Regions from separate parts of the Arsenophonus nasoniae genome, predicted to be linked through region 1. Evidence: predicted binding sites of a transcription regulator. Region 1 holds the regulator's gene; each other region holds the start of a gene.
What was found. The regulator CRP, encoded in region 1, controls carbon source genes, mostly activating them, when cyclic AMP is high. The targets are predictions, from matches to a motif close to ATGTGANNNNNNTCACAT.

Region 2: a site for CRP is predicted at 2,302-2,319, ahead of ArsFIN_RS16575 (NupC/NupG family nucleoside CNT transporter). Genes of this name have one in related genera too.
Region 3: a site for CRP is predicted at 2,927-2,944, ahead of ArsFIN_RS12500 (YfcZ/YiiS family protein). Genes of this name have one in related genera too.
Region 4: a site for CRP is predicted at 2,959-2,976, ahead of glpT (glycerol-3-phosphate transporter). Genes of this name have one in related genera too.

Annotation. Positions count from the first base shown of each region.
Region 1 covers NZ_CP038613.1:3,851,417-3,856,301, forward strand. Annotated here, with positions in the region: gene ArsFIN_RS19450 (hydrolase) at 1-473, shown strand, start outside; gene ArsFIN_RS19455 (YheU family protein) at 477-695, shown strand; gene ArsFIN_RS19460 (phosphoribulokinase) at 795-1,676, shown strand; gene crp (cAMP-activated global transcriptional regulator CRP) at 2,226-2,858, shown strand; gene ArsFIN_RS28315 (DUF488 family protein, N3 subclade) at 3,122-3,307, opposite strand; gene ArsFIN_RS28320 (DUF488 domain-containing protein) at 3,309-3,467, opposite strand; gene ArsFIN_RS19475 (aminodeoxychorismate synthase component II) at 3,714-4,289, opposite strand; gene ArsFIN_RS19480 (hypothetical protein) at 4,495-4,885, opposite strand, start outside.
Region 2 covers NZ_CP038613.1:3,268,429-3,273,313, reverse strand. Annotated here, with positions in the region: gene prfC (peptide chain release factor 3) at 1-184, shown strand, start outside; gene ArsFIN_RS16585 (patatin-like phospholipase family protein) at 376-1,443, shown strand; gene ArsFIN_RS16580 (TatD family hydrolase) at 1,433-2,224, shown strand; gene ArsFIN_RS16575 (NupC/NupG family nucleoside CNT transporter) at 2,477-3,763, shown strand; gene deoC (deoxyribose-phosphate aldolase) at 3,840-4,616, shown strand; gene deoB (phosphopentomutase) at 4,841-4,885, shown strand, end outside.
Region 3 covers NZ_CP038613.1:2,507,082-2,511,966, forward strand. Annotated here, with positions in the region: gene fadJ (fatty acid oxidation complex subunit alpha FadJ) at 1-920, opposite strand, end outside; gene fadI (acetyl-CoA C-acyltransferase FadI) at 920-2,218, opposite strand; gene ArsFIN_RS12500 (YfcZ/YiiS family protein) at 2,467-2,763, opposite strand; gene fadL (long-chain fatty acid transporter FadL) at 3,125-4,420, shown strand; gene mlaA (phospholipid-binding lipoprotein MlaA) at 4,704-4,885, opposite strand, start outside.
Region 4 covers NZ_CP038613.1:3,669,430-3,674,314, reverse strand. Annotated here, with positions in the region: gene epmA (elongation factor P--(R)-beta-lysine ligase) at 1-138, shown strand, start outside; gene glpQ (glycerophosphodiester phosphodiesterase) at 198-1,280, opposite strand; gene glpT (glycerol-3-phosphate transporter) at 1,381-2,733, opposite strand; gene ArsFIN_RS18475 (7-cyano-7-deazaguanine/7-aminomethyl-7-deazaguanine transporter) at 3,263-3,934, opposite strand; gene tusA (sulfurtransferase TusA) at 4,133-4,375, shown strand; gene ArsFIN_RS18465 (zinc/cadmium/mercury/lead-transporting ATPase) at 4,486-4,885, opposite strand, start outside.

The DNA.
Region 1 (4,885 bases):
CTTTAATGTTAGAACCTTGTTCAATTCGTTTAGAAAAAGGGATTTCACAATTTTATGAACGTTATTTACTCAATGGCCTAAAACGTAATGCAACACGCAAACTCATTCGCTACCCAGGTTCATTACCACTTAATTTGCTACAACTAAAAAAACTAAAACGGCTACGTGATTTTGATAATGTCGTCACGGCAAGAATACACGGTTTTAAAGATGCGGCGGATTATTATCATCAATGTAGTGCTCTGCCCCGGTTACCGAATATTCGTGTGCCAACACTGATCATTCATGCAAAAGATGATCCTTTTATGGCGCCTGAAGTTGTACCGGATATCAATCAATTACCCGCTAATATAGAGTATCAAATGACAGAACATGGTGGTCATGTTGGGTTTGTTAGTGGCACATTAAAACAGCCTAAAATGTGGCTTGAGGAACGCATACCTGATTGGTTAACCCCACATCTGGAGCCGTAATTTATGATTATTCCATGGCAACAGCTAACAGCGGATACGTTAAATAATTTGATTGAAAGCTTTGTTTTACGAGAAGGAACGGATTACGGTAAAGATGAAAAAACGCTGGATGAAAAAGTTGACGACATTAAGCAGCAATTGCGTTTAGGAAGTGTTGTGCTTGTCTGGTCTGAATTACATGAAACGATAAATATTTTGCCAAAAACACAATTACATCCTTAAATAACTGTATGCATCACTAACTAAAAAGAAATTTTTACGTCATTGTAATTAATGTGTTAAAACATTGTATTATCTGAATGAGTAATGGAAGCCACTTATATGTCAGTTAATCATCCGATCATTGCAGTAACAGGTTCCAGTGGTGCGGGCACCAGCACTACTAGCCTTGCATTTCAAAAAATCTTTACCCAATTAAAGCTTTCGGCAGCAACCATTGAAGGTGATAGCTTTCATCGTTATACTCGCCCTGAAATGGATGTTGCTATTCGTAAAGCTAAAGAACAGAGCCGTCATATTAGTTATTTTGGGCCTGAATCCAATGATTTTGGTTTGTTAGAACAAAGTTTAATCGAGTATGGCGAAAAAGGGACAGGAAAACGTCGACATTATTTACACACCTACGATGAAGCCGTTCCCTACAATCTTCAACCTGGAACTTTTACGCCATGGGAACCCTTACCTAAAAATACCGATATATTATTTTATGAAGGGTTACATGGTGGTATTGTAACATCAAAATACAATGTTGCTAAACATGTAGACTTATTAGTCGGCGTTGTGCCTATTGTTAATCTTGAATGGATCCAAAAGCTAATTCGTGATACATCAGAACGGGGGCATTCAAGAGAAGCCGTGATGGATTCCGTTATCCGTTCAATGGGAGATTACATTAAATACATCACCCCACAATTTTCTCGCACCCATATCAACTTTCAACGTGTTCCAACCGTTGATACCTCTAATCCTTTTTCCGCTAAAGCGATTCCTTCTCCCGATGAAAGTTTTATAGTAATCCGATTTAATGGTCTGACCCAGATTGATTTTCCCTATCTTTTATCCATGCTACATAATTCATTCATATCATCAATGAATACTTTAGTTGTTCCAGGTGGAAAGCTAGGTTTAGCATTGGAGTTAATTATGACTCCATTAGTAAAAAAGCTCGTCACTAATAAAAAAATTATCCATAAAAGAAGTTAACAATACAGCATTATATTTTTACTTATATCAATTTTTTATTCTTACAACCATTTTAAGATTCAAACTATACATAAAATTATCTTTTATGTATATCATAATAATAACGTTAATGTTTACCTGTTAATTATTTTATTAAGTAATTATTTTATAGTGTTAATATTTATTTTGCTATAATTTGATAACTTATGAAATAATATATTATTATTCGAGTTTAATTTTTAATTGTAATATTTACTTAGTGATACTTATTAATAAATACAATAAAACTAATCAACTTATTGCTAAAATATGAATTTTTTGGCTTAAACAATATTGCTGAATCGAGACAGTAGAGACAGGATGCTTTTATTATGCTACAAAGCAAAAGCACATTTATAGTATGGTTAAGATCAATACCAAAAATTCCGAATCAATATACCCTATAGTTAATATTAACGTTTCCAAACTAAACAAGTTAGTATGCTATGTTAGAACTTTATAAGATAAGCCAGCCTTGTGAAGACTCGTATTTTGGTATTCAGGCTGCAATAACATTAGAGGATTACGCGAATGCTTTTCGGCAAACCACACACAGACCCTACTCTTGAATGGTTTTTGTCACACTGCCATATTCACAAATATCCATCCAAAAGCACTCTTATTCATCAGGGCGAAAAAGCAGAAACGCTTTATTATATTGTAAAAGGTTCTGTTGCTGTTTTGATTAAAGATGAAGAAGGAAAAGAAATGATCCTTTCCTACCTGAATCAAGGGGACTTTATTGGTGAACTTGGATTATTTGAGGAAGGGCAAGAACGAACAGCTTGGGTTAGAGCTAAAAGCGCCTGTGAAGTCGCTGAAATCTCTTATAAAAAATTCCGCCAATTAATACAGGTAAATCCAGATATCTTAATGCGGTTATCAGCGCAAATGGCTAAACGCTTACAAACAACTTCTGAGAAAGTCGGTAATCTAGCTTTTTTAGATGTCACAGGCCGCATCGCACAAACATTATTAAATTTAGCCAAACAACCTGATGCGATGACGCATCCAGATGGAATGCAAATTAAAATCACTCGTCAAGAGATAGGTCAAATAGTGGGATGCTCACGCGAAACAGTGGGGCGTATTTTAAAAATGCTAGAAGATCAAAATCTGATTTCTGCTCACGGTAAAACCATTGTCGTTTACGGTACGCGTTAATATTTTATAAACCAGTACCTACGTTTATGTAGCGTATTGGTTTCATAAACTTCTTTATTGTTATTTTTATTAATATAAATCAATTATGAATATATAATCCACAATAATAATAAAAAAGCAAATAAAAACGATAGTAAACAGAATAAATTGGATAGCTGAATGATGACATTGCTTTAATAGGATATTTAAAATTAAAAATAACTGGACTATCTATTAGAAAATTAACTAGATAGCTAAAATATAATAATCAAACTTTATTAAGTTTATTTTCCAAATAATGATTTTAATCCTACGGCATTATTATGATCTTTATCTTTGCTGAAAAAAAGAAGCACCAAACAGTCTGATTTTGTTTTAAGCAATAAATGTTGCCAACTATTAGGATTATTTTCTAATTCTGCAAAATAAAGTCGCTTAAACTGTTCAAAATTTGCTGTATATTTATGAATATCATTTTCTTAAATTATTCGAGGGAGCAACATTTTTATTCCATTCATCATAGCAAATATCTTGCTTTCTAATGCCTCGAGGCCATACCCTATCAACCAGTACCCGATAGCTATTATTACTGGTTTTGTCCGCAAAAACACGTTTACAGATGATTATCATGGTACCATTTATTGATAACAAAAAATTTAACAAAAATTTTTTTATTATCTTTAAAAGTAGTCCTTTATCGATACTAAATACAAAAAAACCTATTTTAATAATATATAAACAGATACCTTACTATAAACTCCTTTTTGCCCTATGGAAATTTATAATGCAAGCAAAATAAAGCCTATTTTATCCAACATTGATAGTTATATTACTCATTGAATATAAATAGCCAAACCTAATCTAACTTCTAATAAATTAATACTTTAGAAAATTATTTAATAACTCATGTCCTTGCTCGCTCAAGATACTTTCTGGATGAAATTGGACACCTTCAATAGGGAGTGTTTTATGCCGAATCCCCATAATTTCATCAATATTTCCATCATGTAGTGTCCAAGCAGTCACTTCAAAAGTTGCGGGTAATGTTCCAGCATCAATTACCAAAGAATGATAACGCGTTACCTGTAATGGGCGATTTAATCCTTTAAAAATACCTTGCTGATTATGATGAATTGCTGATACTTTACCATGCATTACTTCTCTCGCTTTGACAATAGAAGCACCAAAAGCCTGTCCAATCGCCTGGTGACCAAGACAAACACCCAAAATTGGGATCTTACCGGCGAAATAGGAAATTGTATCTAGGGAAACACCCGCCTCGTTAGGTGTACACGGACCTGGTGAAATGACTAAATGTGTCGGAGCTAATGTTTCTATCTCCGAGATAGTTATTGCATCATTACGCTTAACCACGACATTAACCCCTAATTCACACAGATATTGATAAAGGTTATAGGTAAACGAATCATAGTTATCAATTATCAAAAGCATAACTAGCTATCCAAATGATTTTTATAGTAATAATTCCTTAATTTTGATCTTTATTATTAAGGCAAATTGTACAGATTATGATACCATAACAACAAAGCTGGCTATCATACCATAACCGCAGAAAAAAATAGCTCACAAAAATCAATCAAAATGTTTCATTTTAATAAATAAAATCATTATCAATTATAATAATTATAAATGATAACTATAAATCATTATAAACTTCGTTATAATATTGACCATAAGGTTTTAAATTATTTGATGTTATTTCGTTATATCGATAAATTTCACCAATATATTTAGTCGCTTCATCAAATTTGTTATCAATAAGATAATTATCATAGACTTCATTATAACATTTTATATTTCTTGGATTTGCCATAATTCCAATATCTACTGCCATATGATTAATAATTTCTCGTTGGATTTCAATATTTTTAATCGTCGCAGCACCTTCACTCGCTAAAAAATATGAAATAAAATTTGATTTAGATTTTATATTTGGCTTTTCTGTATAAAAAATATGCCCAATTTCATGAGATAGTGCTTGTATAGTCAAATTAGGATGATTTAAAACTCGACTTGAAATAAAAACA
Region 2 (4,885 bases), 580 kb from region 1:
AACCGCACGCTGGATCGAATGTGATGATGTGAAAAAATTAGAAGAATTCAAACGGAAAAATGAACAGAATCTAGCTTTAGATGGTGGTGACAACCTCAGTTATATTGCGCCAACGATGGTAAATCTTAATCTAACCAGCGAGCGATATCCTGAAATTCGGTTCTGTAAAACCCGTGAGCATTAATGAATTGCATATTGATTTTTTATTATATTACCCTCACTTGTTATTAGTGGGGGGTATGACTTTTTTAGTTGTTGTATTTATTTCTCCCAAACTTTTAAGGCGATAAAAATATCAGGATTAAACACAATAGTAGATATTGAATAGCAGATTGCATTTTAAGGGTCTACTATCAGTTTTAGGGGGAAAGCAATATGGGAAGATATATACCAATCACATTGGGGAATATTGAACCTTTAACCTTAGACGATAATGCATCTGCTCTTGGCAAAATAGCATTAGTCTGTGAGGGGGGTGGGCAGCGCGGTATTTTTACCGCAGGTGTATTGGATGAATTTCTCCGTGTTGGCTTCAATCCATTTGATATTATGGTAGGGACATCGGCCGGCGCGCAAAATTTATCGGCCTATCTTTGTCAACAACGCGGTTATGCCCGTAAAGTGATTACTGATTATACCACTAAATCTCAGTTTTTTAGTCCATTACGTTTTATTCGTGGTGGCCATATGATTGATTTAGATTGGCTAATTGATATCACTTCCCGTGAATTACCTCTTGATTTCTCTAAAGGATTGTCTTGCTTAAATAGCGGACGTCAATTTTTAATTAGTGCATGTTGCTATGAAGATTTTAGTCCGGTATATTTTCAACCCACGCAAGATAGCTGGTTAGATATTATTCGGGCGTCAAGTGCTATTCCCGGATTTTATCGCCAGGGGGCGGTATTTAATGGCCAGCTTTATCATGATGGTGGTATAACGGCTTCAATTCCTGTTGAGGAAGCTTATCGCCGTGGCGCAAAAACAATTGTAGTGATTAGAACAGTTCCTTCGGGAATTTATTATACCTCCGAATGGTTAAAAAGGATGACCCGCTGGTTGGAACACCGCAATATACGGCGGATGGCTAAGATGATCAAAGTACATATTAAAAGCTATCAACAGACCCAGAAATTTATTGCTGCGCCCCCGCCAGGTATCCAAATTTTTGAAATTTATCCACCGAAACCTTTAATGAGTTGTGCATTAGGTAGCCGTGCTGCAAATTTAAATAGTGATTATCATATTAGACGTCAATGTGGCCGCTATTTTTTAACTAGCTTAAGTGACTATTTTGCTGCTAATGATTTAGTATCTTACCCGTATTCTATTGAAAATAATCAAGTGGTTAATTCAGCATCTTTGTCAGCTGATGTGATTTCGAATCAACAAGATGAAGACCCTAAATCAGGTGATGAAGGATTAGTCATTGATGTTCGTTGACACTCATTGTCATTTTGATTTTCCTCCTTTTATCCATGATATTGAAGATAGCTTTTTGCATGCTGCAAAAGTTCGCGTGACCGATATCATTATCCCGTCAGTGGGTATTGAGAATTTAGAGCGAGTATATTTACTGGCACCGCAACATCCGCATTTATATGCTGCATTAGGCTTTCATCCTTTGTATATTGCCAATTATTTACCCGAGCATTTTACTGAATTAGTGGCATTACTGCAGGAAAACAGCAATAAATGTGTTGCTATTGGTGAAATAGGCTTAGATTATTTTGTTACTAATGCTGTGGTTAAGCAACAACAAACATTGCTGATCCAGCAATTAAAGTTGGCTAAACAATATGAGTTACCGGTTATTCTACATTCGCGTAAAAGCCATGATCAGCTAGCTGCTTTATTAAGACGATTTGATGTGCCAAAAAAGGGAGTTATTCATGGATTTTCGGGCAGTTTATCGCAAGCAAATGCTTTTATCCAGTTAGGTTATTTTATCGGTATTGGTGGTGTAATCACCTATGAGCTAGCTAAGAAAACGCGGGCCGTAGTTGCGCAATTGCCGCTAAGGTCATTAGTACTTGAAACTGATGCGCCTGATATGCCATTAGCCGGATTTCAGGGGCAGATTAATCGTCCGGAAAGAATACGTTTGGTTTTTGAAGCACTATGTAACCTTCGGCAAGAGTCAACAGAAGAAATTGCAGGGCAGCTTTATAATAATAGTTTGCAACTATTTAATATCAAAAAAGGCAGACATAATATGAGTTAATTAATCATACTAATAAATTATTTAATTATAATTATGTGTCTATTTAGATAATTTTTGCTGGCAATATCGCTTTTCGTAAGTGATATGTGTCGCAAAATTTATTTTTTCGTGATTTTTCGTTATGATTATTTGTGATACGGACTGCGAGTTATTAATGTGAAATCGTTATAATGTCTGCGCATTAAACTGACAGTTTATTCTTTAAACAATAGAAATTTTTCATTTGAAATAAAATACACAGGGATATTATTCATGCAACTCATTATGAGCCTGCTAGGGATGGTAGTATTGATTTTTATCGCTATCATTTTTTCCAGTAACCGTCGAGCAATTAAATTCCGTACCGTATTTGGTGCTTTTATTATTCAAATGACTATGGGAGCATTTGTTCTCTATGTTCCAGCTGGCCGCCGTACTTTGGAAACTGTATCTGATGCAGTCTCTAATGTGATTGGTTATGGACAAGTTGGCATGGATTTTATCTTTGGTGGTTTGGTCTCCAATAAAATGTTTGAACTGTTTGGCGGTAGTGGTTTTATTTTTGCCTTACGTGTTTTACCGGTCATTGTTTTCTTCTCCTCATTAATCGCCGTCCTTTATTATCTTGGTATTATGCAGTTTTTTATCAAAATATTAGGTGGACTTTTGCAATGGATATTAGGTACCTCACGCACCGAGTCGTTATCGGCAACCGCTAATATTTTTGTCGGCCATACAGAGGCGCCTTTAGTTGTCAGACCCTATATTGCCACAATGACTAACTCTGAACTATTTGCTGTTATGTGTGGTGGATTAGCTTCCGTTGCTGGCTCAGTATTGGCCGGCTATGCGCAAATGGGGGTGCCAATGGAATATCTGATCGCAGCATCTTTTATGGCGGCACCAGGGGGATTGTTATTTGCCAAATTGATGGTACCGGAAACAGAGAAAACCCATGATGCTGTTAATATGGTCAGTGTGGCGAGTGGCGAAGAGCGGCCAGTTAACATTATTGATGCCGCCGCCGCCGGTGCCTCTTCCGGTATGCAACTTGCTTTAAATGTCGGTGCGATGTTGCTGGCATTTGTTGCATTAATCGCTTTGCTTAATGGCATTTTGGCGGTGGTTGGAGGCTGGATCTATATACCAGGCTTATCATTAGAATTGATCTTAGGTTGGATCTTTGCGCCAATTGCCTATTTGATTGGTATACCCTGGCATGAAGCGACGATTGCCGGTTCGTTTATTGGACAAAAGTTAGTGGTCAATGAATTTGTTGCTTATATGCACTTTGGCGAATACTTAAAACCTGATAGCGAGGTGATTGCCGCAGGTAAGCAAGTACTTTCTGAGCACACTAAAGCCATAATCTCTTTTGCATTATGTGGGTTTGCTAATTTGGCTTCCGTAGCTATATTACTGGGTGGTTTAGGCGGGATTGCTCCAAATCGACGTAAAGATGTTGCTCGATTGGGTTTGAAAGCGGTATTAGCCGGTTCATTATCTAATTTGATGAGTGCCACTATTGCTGGCTTCTTTTTATCGTTAGCGGCAATGTAACCCAATAAGCTTGATATAATTAAACGGTTGTTTAAACACTGAAGCAATAATGTCATTAGTTTTAGAGAATTATATAATGGAATTAAAACTTGCTGCGCAACGCGCATTAAATTTGATGGATTTAACCCTATTAAATGATGACGATACTGATGAAAAAGTGAAGATATTATGCCATCAAGCAAAAACCGCCCGAGGAAATACCGCTGCGATATGTATTTATCCACGCTTTATTCCATTGGCACGTAAGATTTTAACTGAACAAAATACCCCGAATATTCGAATTGCAACCGTAACTAATTTTCCATTTGGCGGGCAGGATGTCGCGATGGCATTGACTGAAACACAAGCAGCTATTGCTTATGGAGCAGACGAAGTTGATGTTGTTTTTCCTTATCGAGCCTTAATAGCCGGTAATAAGCAAATTGGTTTTGAACAGGTTAAAGCGTGTAAAGAAATTTGCCGAACGAGTAGTGTTTTACTGAAAGTTATTATTGAAGCCGGTGAATTAAAGCAGGCTGATCTTATTCGTCAAGCGACAGAAATTGCCATTACTGCCGGCGCTGATTTTGTTAAAACTTCAACGGGTAAGGTAGCGATAAATGCCACCTTAGAGAATGTTGAAATTATGCTTAAGGTTATTCGAGATATAGGGGTTGCTAACCAGGTGGGTTGTAAGGTGGCAGGTGGCGTTCGCATAGTAGAGGATGCGGCGCAATATTTGGCATTAGCCGATCGCATCATGGGAAAGACGTGGGCGGATATTCGTCATTTTCGTTTTGGTGCATCAAGCTTATTGTCTAGTTTATTAAATACATTAGGATGCCAAATAGATAATTTTGCTGGCGACTATTAATTTTATTGATCTTTTTATTTCGTGTTTCAGTAATTATTGGTTGGCAAAAAAATGGAAATGTCTATTTTAATAATCTGTGTAAATCAACATTAATAAAGCAGTTTTTAAATAGTAGCATCGATGAATATTTTGTATTTATTGGCGCCAGTGAATAGTTATTGTGAACTCGGATTATTCTTTGTTTAATAATAAATTAATTGAATTTGAACTAACCAAGGGTAGTTATGAAACGTGTATTTATTATGGTTCTTGATTCTTTTGGTATCGGT
Region 3 (4,885 bases), 1.3 Mb from region 1:
AAAGTCGAGCCAAAAAAAAGACCGCGTAAAGCAGCAGATTCTGGTGTCATTGCCAGTTCCCCAAAGGCTTTTGCTTCTGCTTCAAGCCCAACTTGCACACCCTTATCATAGCCAATAGTCACCACTGAAATCGCTTTTTCTAACGCTGGATAATGACCTTTACTTTTTGAATTTGTTTTATTTTTAATTATCGCGAATAGGATATTTCTGATAATGGGTAATTCTGATAAACGCTGCATAACAGGCAAATATGTTTTGCCTTTTCTTCCTTTATCAATCCAGCTAATTGCCGTTTCCAATAAAATTTCTGCTGGCACAATATCATCAACTAAACCTAATTTTAGTGATTGCTTTGGTCTTAATTGTCGGCCAGTCAGAATCAAATTTAATCCATTAATTAAACCAATTAAACGAGGCAAACGCTGTGTTCCTCCAGAACCAGGAATTAAACCTAGTTGCACCTCAGGTAAACCAAGACGCGTTTTCTCGGACAGAGTACAAATTCTTATATGGCAAGCAAGCGCTAATTCTAATCCGCCGCCTAAACATACACCATCAATTGCTGCGACTACCGGTAATGGATAACTTTCAAGCAGGTTAAATAATTTTTGCCCTGTCATAGCAAGCTGTGTTGCTTCTTCTTTTGTTTTACAATTGGAAATCATACTAATATCAGCACCAGCAAGGAAACAGCCTGGTTTATTTGAAATAATAATAATACCTTTTAAACCCGCGATTTCTTGAGCTTGCTGTAATATCACATAAAATTGATCAACAAATTCAGCTTTTAATGTATTAACTTTTTCGCCGGGAACATCAATGGAAATAACGCCAATATTGTTTTGTTTGACGGACAAATGAAACACAGGATAGCGAGTAATTGCAGGTAAGTTCTTTTCTTCATTTTTATTGGTTATCATTACTCAACCTCCAAAATCATTGCTGCACCTAAACCGCCTGCTGCACAAGCGGTTGTTAACGCCAAACCACCACCACGACGATGTAACTCATTAAGCGTCTGTATCACCATACGAGCACCGGTAGCAGCAAATGGATGGCCATACGCAAGAGAACCACCTAATACGTTAAATTTTTCCATATCAATTTCACCAATCGCTTCTGATTGTCCTAATTTTTCTTGCGCAAATTTTTTGCTCGCAAACATTTTTACATTGGCTAATACTTGAGCAGAAAAAGCTTCATGCATATCAATTAAGGTAAGATCTTTTAAACTTAATCCAGCGCGTTTGAGAGCTAATGGTGTTGCATAAGAAGGGCCTAATAGCATGTCTTGCCATACGTCAATAGCCGAAAAAGCATAACTACGAATATAACCTAATGGGGTTATACCTAATGTTTTCGCATTTGATTCAAACATCAACATTACGGCTGCAGCACCATCAGTCATTGGCGTACTATTCGCGGCGGTAACAGTACCATGTCGACGATCAAAGGCGGGTTTTAACTTTGCATAAGAACTAAGCGTTGAGTCTTTTCGAACATTATTGTCTTCCGATAATGACTCTTGGAAAGGCGGTATATGCGCTGTCATGACTTCTTTATGTAATACACCACTATCCCAAGCCTGGGCAGCTAGGATATGGGAACGATGAGCAAAAGCGTCTTGTTCTTCACGACTGATATGATAGGTTTTTGCCATCTGTTCAGCAGTATCTCCCATTCTTAAGCCAGTAGAATATTCGGCTACTGCTGGTGAAACAGGAAGAAAATCACGAAAACCTAATTTGCTTAAGAGTCGCAAACGTTGGCTTATTGATTTTGCTCGATTAAGGTCAATTAAAGTGCTGGCCATTTTTTTAGTTACACCAATAGGCAAAACCGATGATGAATCAGCACCACCAGCAATACCGACCTTGATGGAGCCTGCCATCATACTTTCAATAATATTGGTAATAGCCTGAAAGCTAGTTGCACATGCTCTAGAAATACTATAAGCATCTGTCGAAACGGGTAGTCCTGCCCCTAAAACAATTTCTCTAGCAATATTCGGCGCTTCAGGCATCTGAACAACTTGGCCAAAAACTACTTGATCAATAAATTGAGAATCAATACCACTACGAATAACTAATTCACTTACTACCATTTTGCCTAAATCGACAGCAGGTATATTATGATAAGCCGTTGCCTGTTTAGCAAAAGGAAGGCGTAACCCAGTAACAATTGCGATACGATCAGTATTCTTAACGTTGTAGTTCATAGCAGATCTCGCTTCCCTTTTTATAAAAAATGAAAAATGAAACTATAGCTAATCATTCCCGATACTTCACAGAGGTCTGATCTGATAATCAATTGTTATTCAAATGTAGTAAAAGAAAAATAATATAAATTAAAAACTGAGAGGCGACACGCAAGATATGAATATTTATTTGTCAAACAAGTCAAAATATTGAGAAAAGCTCAACGAACAAATGCCTACAGAATATCTGTAGGCATGGTTAAACTCACTTAACGTAAATTTAATTGAAAAATTAGTGTTTCAGCTTCACAACAAAAGGTAAAATTTGCTATTAATTTAACACCTTCAGCTATAGGCTGAATCTGATGTTCGATCGTACAAGGCTCCGATTCAACTGCCCGCGCTTGTGCCATCAACTGTATTAACATTGTTTTAGCTTCTTGTTGATTTAAAAAATTTTTTTCAAAAGAAGCCGTGCAATTTTGATTATCTATCACTGTACCCACATCAACACAACAGCAAGCAGCAGTTTCTTCAGCATGACAACGATTTTTAGCGTCCGACATAATTCTTTCCAACAATAAACATTAACAAAATATAATCATAACGCCAATTAACAAAAAAACACCAGTCAATATCTAATAATCTATAAAATTTCAAGTAGTTATTTGATCTAATATCCTATTGTTACGCTATCTCAACCACTTTGCATAATTGGAGCACCAATTTATGTTAAATAAATCACATTTTTACAAACAACTAACACATACGCAGTGAACATGTTTGTAATAAAACCGGTATTCAATTCTATACTCAGTCAACTGGTCTGATTTGCCATATTGGCATGGAGCCAATACAATTGCTGGCCTTTCTATTGCGACCAACAATGTCGCTCTTATCATAAATATAATTTAAGGGGTTTTGGTCATGAACCAGAAAAACCTGTTCAAACATACAATTTTGGCAATGGCTGTAAGTTTTGTTTCAACAAATACTAGCGCTGCTGGCTTTCAACTGAACGAATATTCCACTTCTGCGTTGGGACGTGCTTTTTCAGGTGAAGGGGCGATTGGCGATAATGCTAGCGTTGGTAGCCGCAATCCAGCAGCCATGATGTTATTTAATAACCCTGTGCTCTCTTTTGGGGCGATTTATATCAATCCTGACGTTGATATAAAAGGAAAATCACCTGTCACTGGTAACAGTACCACTTCAAGAAATATCGCTCCTCATGCCTGGATACCCAATGCCCATTTTATTTTTCCAGTAAATGACAAATGGGCGGTTGGTTCTTCAATTACCACTAATTACGGCTTAGCCACCGAATTCAATCACAACTATAATGCCGGGCCTATTGGCGGAAAAACCGATCTGACCACACTTAACCTTAATTTAAGTGGAGCTTATCGCTTTAATCAGCATTTCAGTGCTGGTTTAGGCTTTAATGCCGTCTATGCCGATGCAGAAATTACCCGTCATATAGGGGAATTTGGAGCCGCAATAGGGCTAGGGCTGCCTGCATCAACCACTATTGCCAAACTTAAGGGTGATGATTGGGGATATGGCTGGAATGCCGGCATCTTGTATGAATTAGATGAGAATAATCGTTACAGCTTTACCTATCGTTCAGAAGTTAAAATAAAGTTTAACGGCGACTATAGTAATGAGCTTCCCACATTGATACCTGGTGGTTTAGGCGGTAATAGTATTAAAGGCAACCTGGATCTGCATCTGCCCGAAATTTGGGAAATCTCTGGTTATAATAAAGTCGCACCTAAATGGGCTGTTCATTATAGTTTAGCCTATACCAGTTGGAGCCAGTTTAAAGAACTGAAGGCCACCGCAAAAGACAGTGGACAAGTTTTATTTAATAAACATGAAGGCTTTAAAGATGTTTTTCGCATTGCGCTAGGCACGACTTACTATCATGATGATCATTGGACGTTTCGTACCGGTATTGCCTTTGATGATAGCCCGGTGCCAGCTAAAAATCGCTCGATCTCAATTCCTGATCAAGATCGCTTTTGGATCAGTGCCGGTACAACTTATGCCTTTAACGAAAACGCCTCAGTTGACGTAGGTATTTCCTACATGCATGGTCAAAACGTAAAAATCAAAGAAGAAATGCCGCTAATGGCTGGTAGCCCTGCCCTCCCAGCCTATGACTTTAAATCCAGTGGAAGCGCCTGGTTAGCTGGCGTTAACTTTAACTACAAATTTTAATTTTTACTGAAAACACAAAAGGATAGCCACAGCTATCCTTCCTTAAACTGGTTATAGGAAAATATTTAGTGATAATATAATGAATATCCAAATACCGCAGCCATACCAGTATTTACTAATTAAATGATAATAAATAATTTATCGAAAAAATAATTAGCAAACAATTATATTATTAATTGTCTTTTTAATTTATAAAGATTTAAGTCGACCACAAAAATCAATAAATCATCTTACCGTTATTTTTTATCCACTAATATATAAATTAAAATGTATCCCCATTTTACTAATCAATAGAATCCAAATCTTCTTCTATCACAGCAGCGTTAGGGTTAATAGTTGGTTTCAAAACGCCTCCTTGTGCCTTAAAATCTTTATTTTGAAAATAAGCTTCTCTAATCATTAAATAAGGATCGGAGGAGTTTTGTAAAATGCCATCAGAGTCTAATAAAAGTGCTCGCTTTTCAA
Region 4 (4,885 bases), 180 kb from region 1:
GAGTGTCTCCTTGCGGCATTAGATAAAGTCATCCCTGATTGTTCGGGCGTTGCTTTAGGCATTGATCGTTTAGTTATGTTGGCGTTGAATGCAGAAAAAATCAGTGATGTTATCTCTTTTTCTATCGAGCGGGCTTAATATTAGTAAGCTAAAAGTAATCAGCGGTAAATTATTACCGCTGAGTTTATTGGTGGTTGTTATTGATGTTGATGCTGTTTTTGCAAAAATTTTACCCCAAGATCAGGAAAATCGGTAAAGGCACCATCGACGTTAGCTTTGTTATAGATAATATCAAACAGTTGTTCGCCGTTTTTCACGTAATTTGGTAGCTTATCAATCCGAATGGTATAAGGATAAGGATGAACAACTAACTTATTTTTGTGTGCATCCTTAACCATTGTAGTCAGCTTTATTTTACCAGGCTTGGAGTTTTCACTAATAAGCATGTGATAATCTGGCCCTATCCCATCAGCATATTTAGCCACTTCTTTCATTGCACCTGGTTTAAACATCCAATCATAGCTATAATTAGTCCAGCTACCGTTAGGCTGCTCTTCATAAGTTTCATGCCAGTCAGTATAAGCAATTAATTGAACCAGTTTTAAATCCATACCTAATTTAGGGAAAAGCTTATTTTTAATACGTTTTAATTCATTAGCATCAAAACACTGGAGATAGACATTATCGTTTTTGTTGCTATAGCCATATTGCTTTAGTATTTCTAACACCCTAGTTGAAATATCTTTACCTTCCTGCTTGTGAAACCAAGGTGCTTTAATTTCAGGATAAATGCCTATGTTTTTGCCGGTTGATTTATTTAAACCTTGGACAAATTCAATTTCTTCTTGAAAAGTATGAATATGAAAGCTGGATTTTTCCATTGGGAAACGGTTAGGATAGGTTTGCACTTTTTTACCATCTTTCATTTCAAAGGCTTCAGTAAATTTAAGTGAACGAATTTCTGGTAAGGTAAAATCAATGGCATAAAAGCGACCATCTTTGCGAGCACGGCCTGGAAAGCGGTCAGCAACGTCTGTTACGCTATCAAGATAGTGATCATGTAACACAATCAGCTCATTATCTTTTGTCATTACCAAATCTTGCTCAAGAAAATCGGCACCTTGCGCATAAGCCATTGCTTTGGCGGGTAATGTATGTTCAGGCAAATAGCCACTTGCCCCGCGATAAGCAATAACAACTTTTGCATTAGATTGTGCAATTGTTGACATCGACATAACTAATAACATACTAGCAACCAAGGTATTTAATTTTATATTCATTAGTATAATTCTCTTTATTATGATCGGGGAAATCAGCGATAAAGTGAGTTCCCCTTTTGGCCGAGTTTATTAATTAAAGATAGTAGATCTATGACAAAAATTAGCTATGTTGCTCCATCATTTGGCGCTTATGTTTATTTTCACTTAGCATCACAATAAACAATAAAATAACAGAAAGAAAGCTACCGCCAATCATTACCATAAAGCCGCCATTCCAGCCGAAATAGTCAACGGTATAACCCACAATAGCACTTGCCGCTACTGAACCACCAAGATAGCCAAATAAACCGGTAAAACCAGCTGCAGTACCTGCGGCTTTTTTGGGAGCTAATTCAAGTGCATGTAAACCAATCAACATAACAGGGCCATAGATTAAGAATCCAATAATTAGCATACAAGCGATATCAATATGAGGATTCCCTGGAGGATTGAGCCAGAAGGCAATGGTTGCAATGGTGACTAATGCCATGAAGAATACGCCGGTGGCACCACGGTTTCCTTTGAAAACTTTATCTGACATCCAACCGCAAAGTAGTGTGCCGGGAATACCTGCATATTCATATAAGAAATAAGCCCATGACGATTTATCCATAGCAAAGTGTTTAACTTCACGTAAGTAAGTCGGTGACCAGTCAAGCACGCCGTAGCGTAGTAAGTAAACGAAAACGTTAGCAAAAGCGATCATCCAAAGCAGTTTATTAGGCAAAATATATTGCATAAAGATCTGTTTTGCGGTCAGCTCTTTTTCGTCTTTGTCGGTATAATCAGGGGGATAGTCATTTTTATATTCTTCAATCGGTGGTAAACCACATGATTGTGGTGTATCACGCATTAAAGCAAAAGCAATGATAGCGACTAAAATGGCGGCAAGAGCTGGCATGTATAGCGCTGCTTTCCAGTCGTGGAACCATGCCATACCTAATATAAATAATAAAGGCGGGATGCCGCCACCAACATTATGCGCGCAGTTCCAAATCGAAACGATACCACCACGTTCTTTTTGTGACCACCAGTGAACCATTGTGCGGCCACAGGGGGGCCATCCCATACCTTGAAACCAACCGCATAGGAAGAGTAAAACAAACATGATCATAATGCTTGAGGTTGCCCAAGGTACAAAGCCCATAATCAGCATCACTGAAGCGGATAAAATTAGCCCAGCAGGTAAAAATACTCTCGGATTTGAACGATCAGAGACTGAGCCCATAATAAATTTTGAGATACCATAAGCAATTGAGATACCTGATAGCGCAAAACCAAGATCACCTTTGGAAAAGCCTTGTTCAATTAAATAAGGCATTGCTAAGGCAAAATTCTTTCTAACTAGATAGTAAGCAGCATAACCAAAGAAAATACCGAAGAAAATTTGCCAACGTAGGCGGCGATAAAGTGGATCAATTTGATTTGCCGGAACTCTTTTGTCATGTGGTGCTGGCTTAAAAATACTTAACATAATTCCCCTCCGATAGCATTTAAATTATTGCTATCAAGTAATAAGCAATTGCTAAAACGAAAAATGTGAGACGTTATTATTCGGTCTTCTTTCTTAATCGCGCGCTAAGATAACTCATGTTAATGCATATGTCTGCATATGAATGCGAAAATGTTATAAATTTGTGCGTAAACAGACAAAATATATATCGGCGATAGAAATAATTTTTTAATTATTCAAGCATAAATGTGAACTTCGTCATAAATTTGTTAGTTCTGCTATCAAAAGTCACTATGAATGCTCGTTTTTGTTTCTTAATAAACATTGTTGATTAAAAATTGTTTATATTGTGATAGATGACCGCTTATTTAGTTGATATCAAATATCATATTAAAGTCTACAACTACCCTATAACGAAAATAATTGCTAAGTGTTCTGTGGTTTATACATTATTACACTGAGTGGATATCGTTATTCTCCACTCAATGGATGGTTTTATTGTTAAACAGATATTCAATTAGGCATATTTAGACTTGATTCAACTTAATTATTATCTGCTAGCTAGATAACAATTCTTTTCGTGTTGACCCTGGAAAAAGTAGCTTAAAATGAAGTTCAACATCAATCCATAAGCTGGAAGGAAAAATAGCATACAAATAAATAACTTAAAGCTATAATCGACTAAAGCAATTTCCACCCAGTTTGTCGCCATAAAAGGGTCAGTGCTGCGATAAAATGCAATGAAAAAGAAAGCAATCGTATCCAGTAGATTACCGAAAAACATTGCAGCCGTCGGCGCAATCCACCAACGACGATAATTACGTAATTTATTAAACACGAAAATATCCATAATTTGGCCCAAAACGTAAGCCATGAAGCTTGCTAGCGCAATACGGGCAACAAATAAATTAAATTCATTTAGGGTAATAAATCCTTGCCATTGTCCTTGGTAAAAAAGTGCCGATAGAATGTAGGAGATAGAAAGCGCCGGCAGCATAGCCGCAGCAATAATCCGTCGAGCGAGAGCAGCACCATAAATACGTACAGTTAGATCAGTTGTTAAGAAAATGAAAGGAAAAGTGAACGCTCCCCATGTGGTATGAAGGCCGAAAATGGTAATCGGCAGTTGTACCAGATAATTGCTAGAGGTAATTATCAAAATATGAAAAAAGGAAAGCCAGATGAGTGCCTTAATTCGCTGTTGTGGCGTTAATTCGAACATATTATACCTTTTTGATTAAATGGGGTGAGGGAACCCATGATAATGTCATTTACGCAGCGCATCATACTCCTGGGATAAGATAAAAGCAAAATGAATAATAAAGTTTTCTTATCTATTTTATTTAATAAATGGCAGGAGAATTTATTTGATTTGTAATATAATTCCAAGCTATTGAATAGGCTTTAAAACGAAATACCTATGCCAGATATTTTTACTAACCCAAATCGAACTCTTGATACACAAGGATTACGTTGTCCTGAACCAATTATGATGATAAGAAAAATGGTTCGTCAGATGGCTGAAGGTGATACATTATTAATTATTGCTGATGATCCGGCTACAATCCGTGATATTCCAGCCTTTTGTCGTTTTATGCAACATCAACTTTTAGCTGAAGAGACCCAGCAACCTCCTTACCGTTATTTGATCCGCAAAAAGTGAATTAATACTTAAAATGAAACGGTGTTAAAGAAAATAATATATTGAAAAAGAGAGGCTATTGAACCATGCCTCTCTTTTCTTCAATATATAAATAATATTTAATAAAATGTTTATTCTGTCTGATGCGCCTTCAATAAGCGGAGTGCATTTGCGGTCACTAATGCAGTGGCACCCGAATCCGCTAAAACAGCTATCCATAAGCCGGTTATGCCTAATAAACTAGTCACTAGGAAGATGGCTTTTAGTCCTAAGGCAATAGTAATGTTTTGACGAATATTGGCTCTGGTTGCTCGTGACAACATAATGATCTCAGCTAATCCAGTTAGCCGATTATGAGTTAATGCTGCATCAGCGGTTTCAAGCGCGACATCCGTTCCATTACCCATGGCTATACCGACGTTAGCCGCTTTCATTGCCGGAGCATCATTAATACCATCACCAACCATCAGTGTATGATCGGTTTTACTGAGGGTTATAATTGCATTGACTTTATCTTCAGGTAACAGTCCT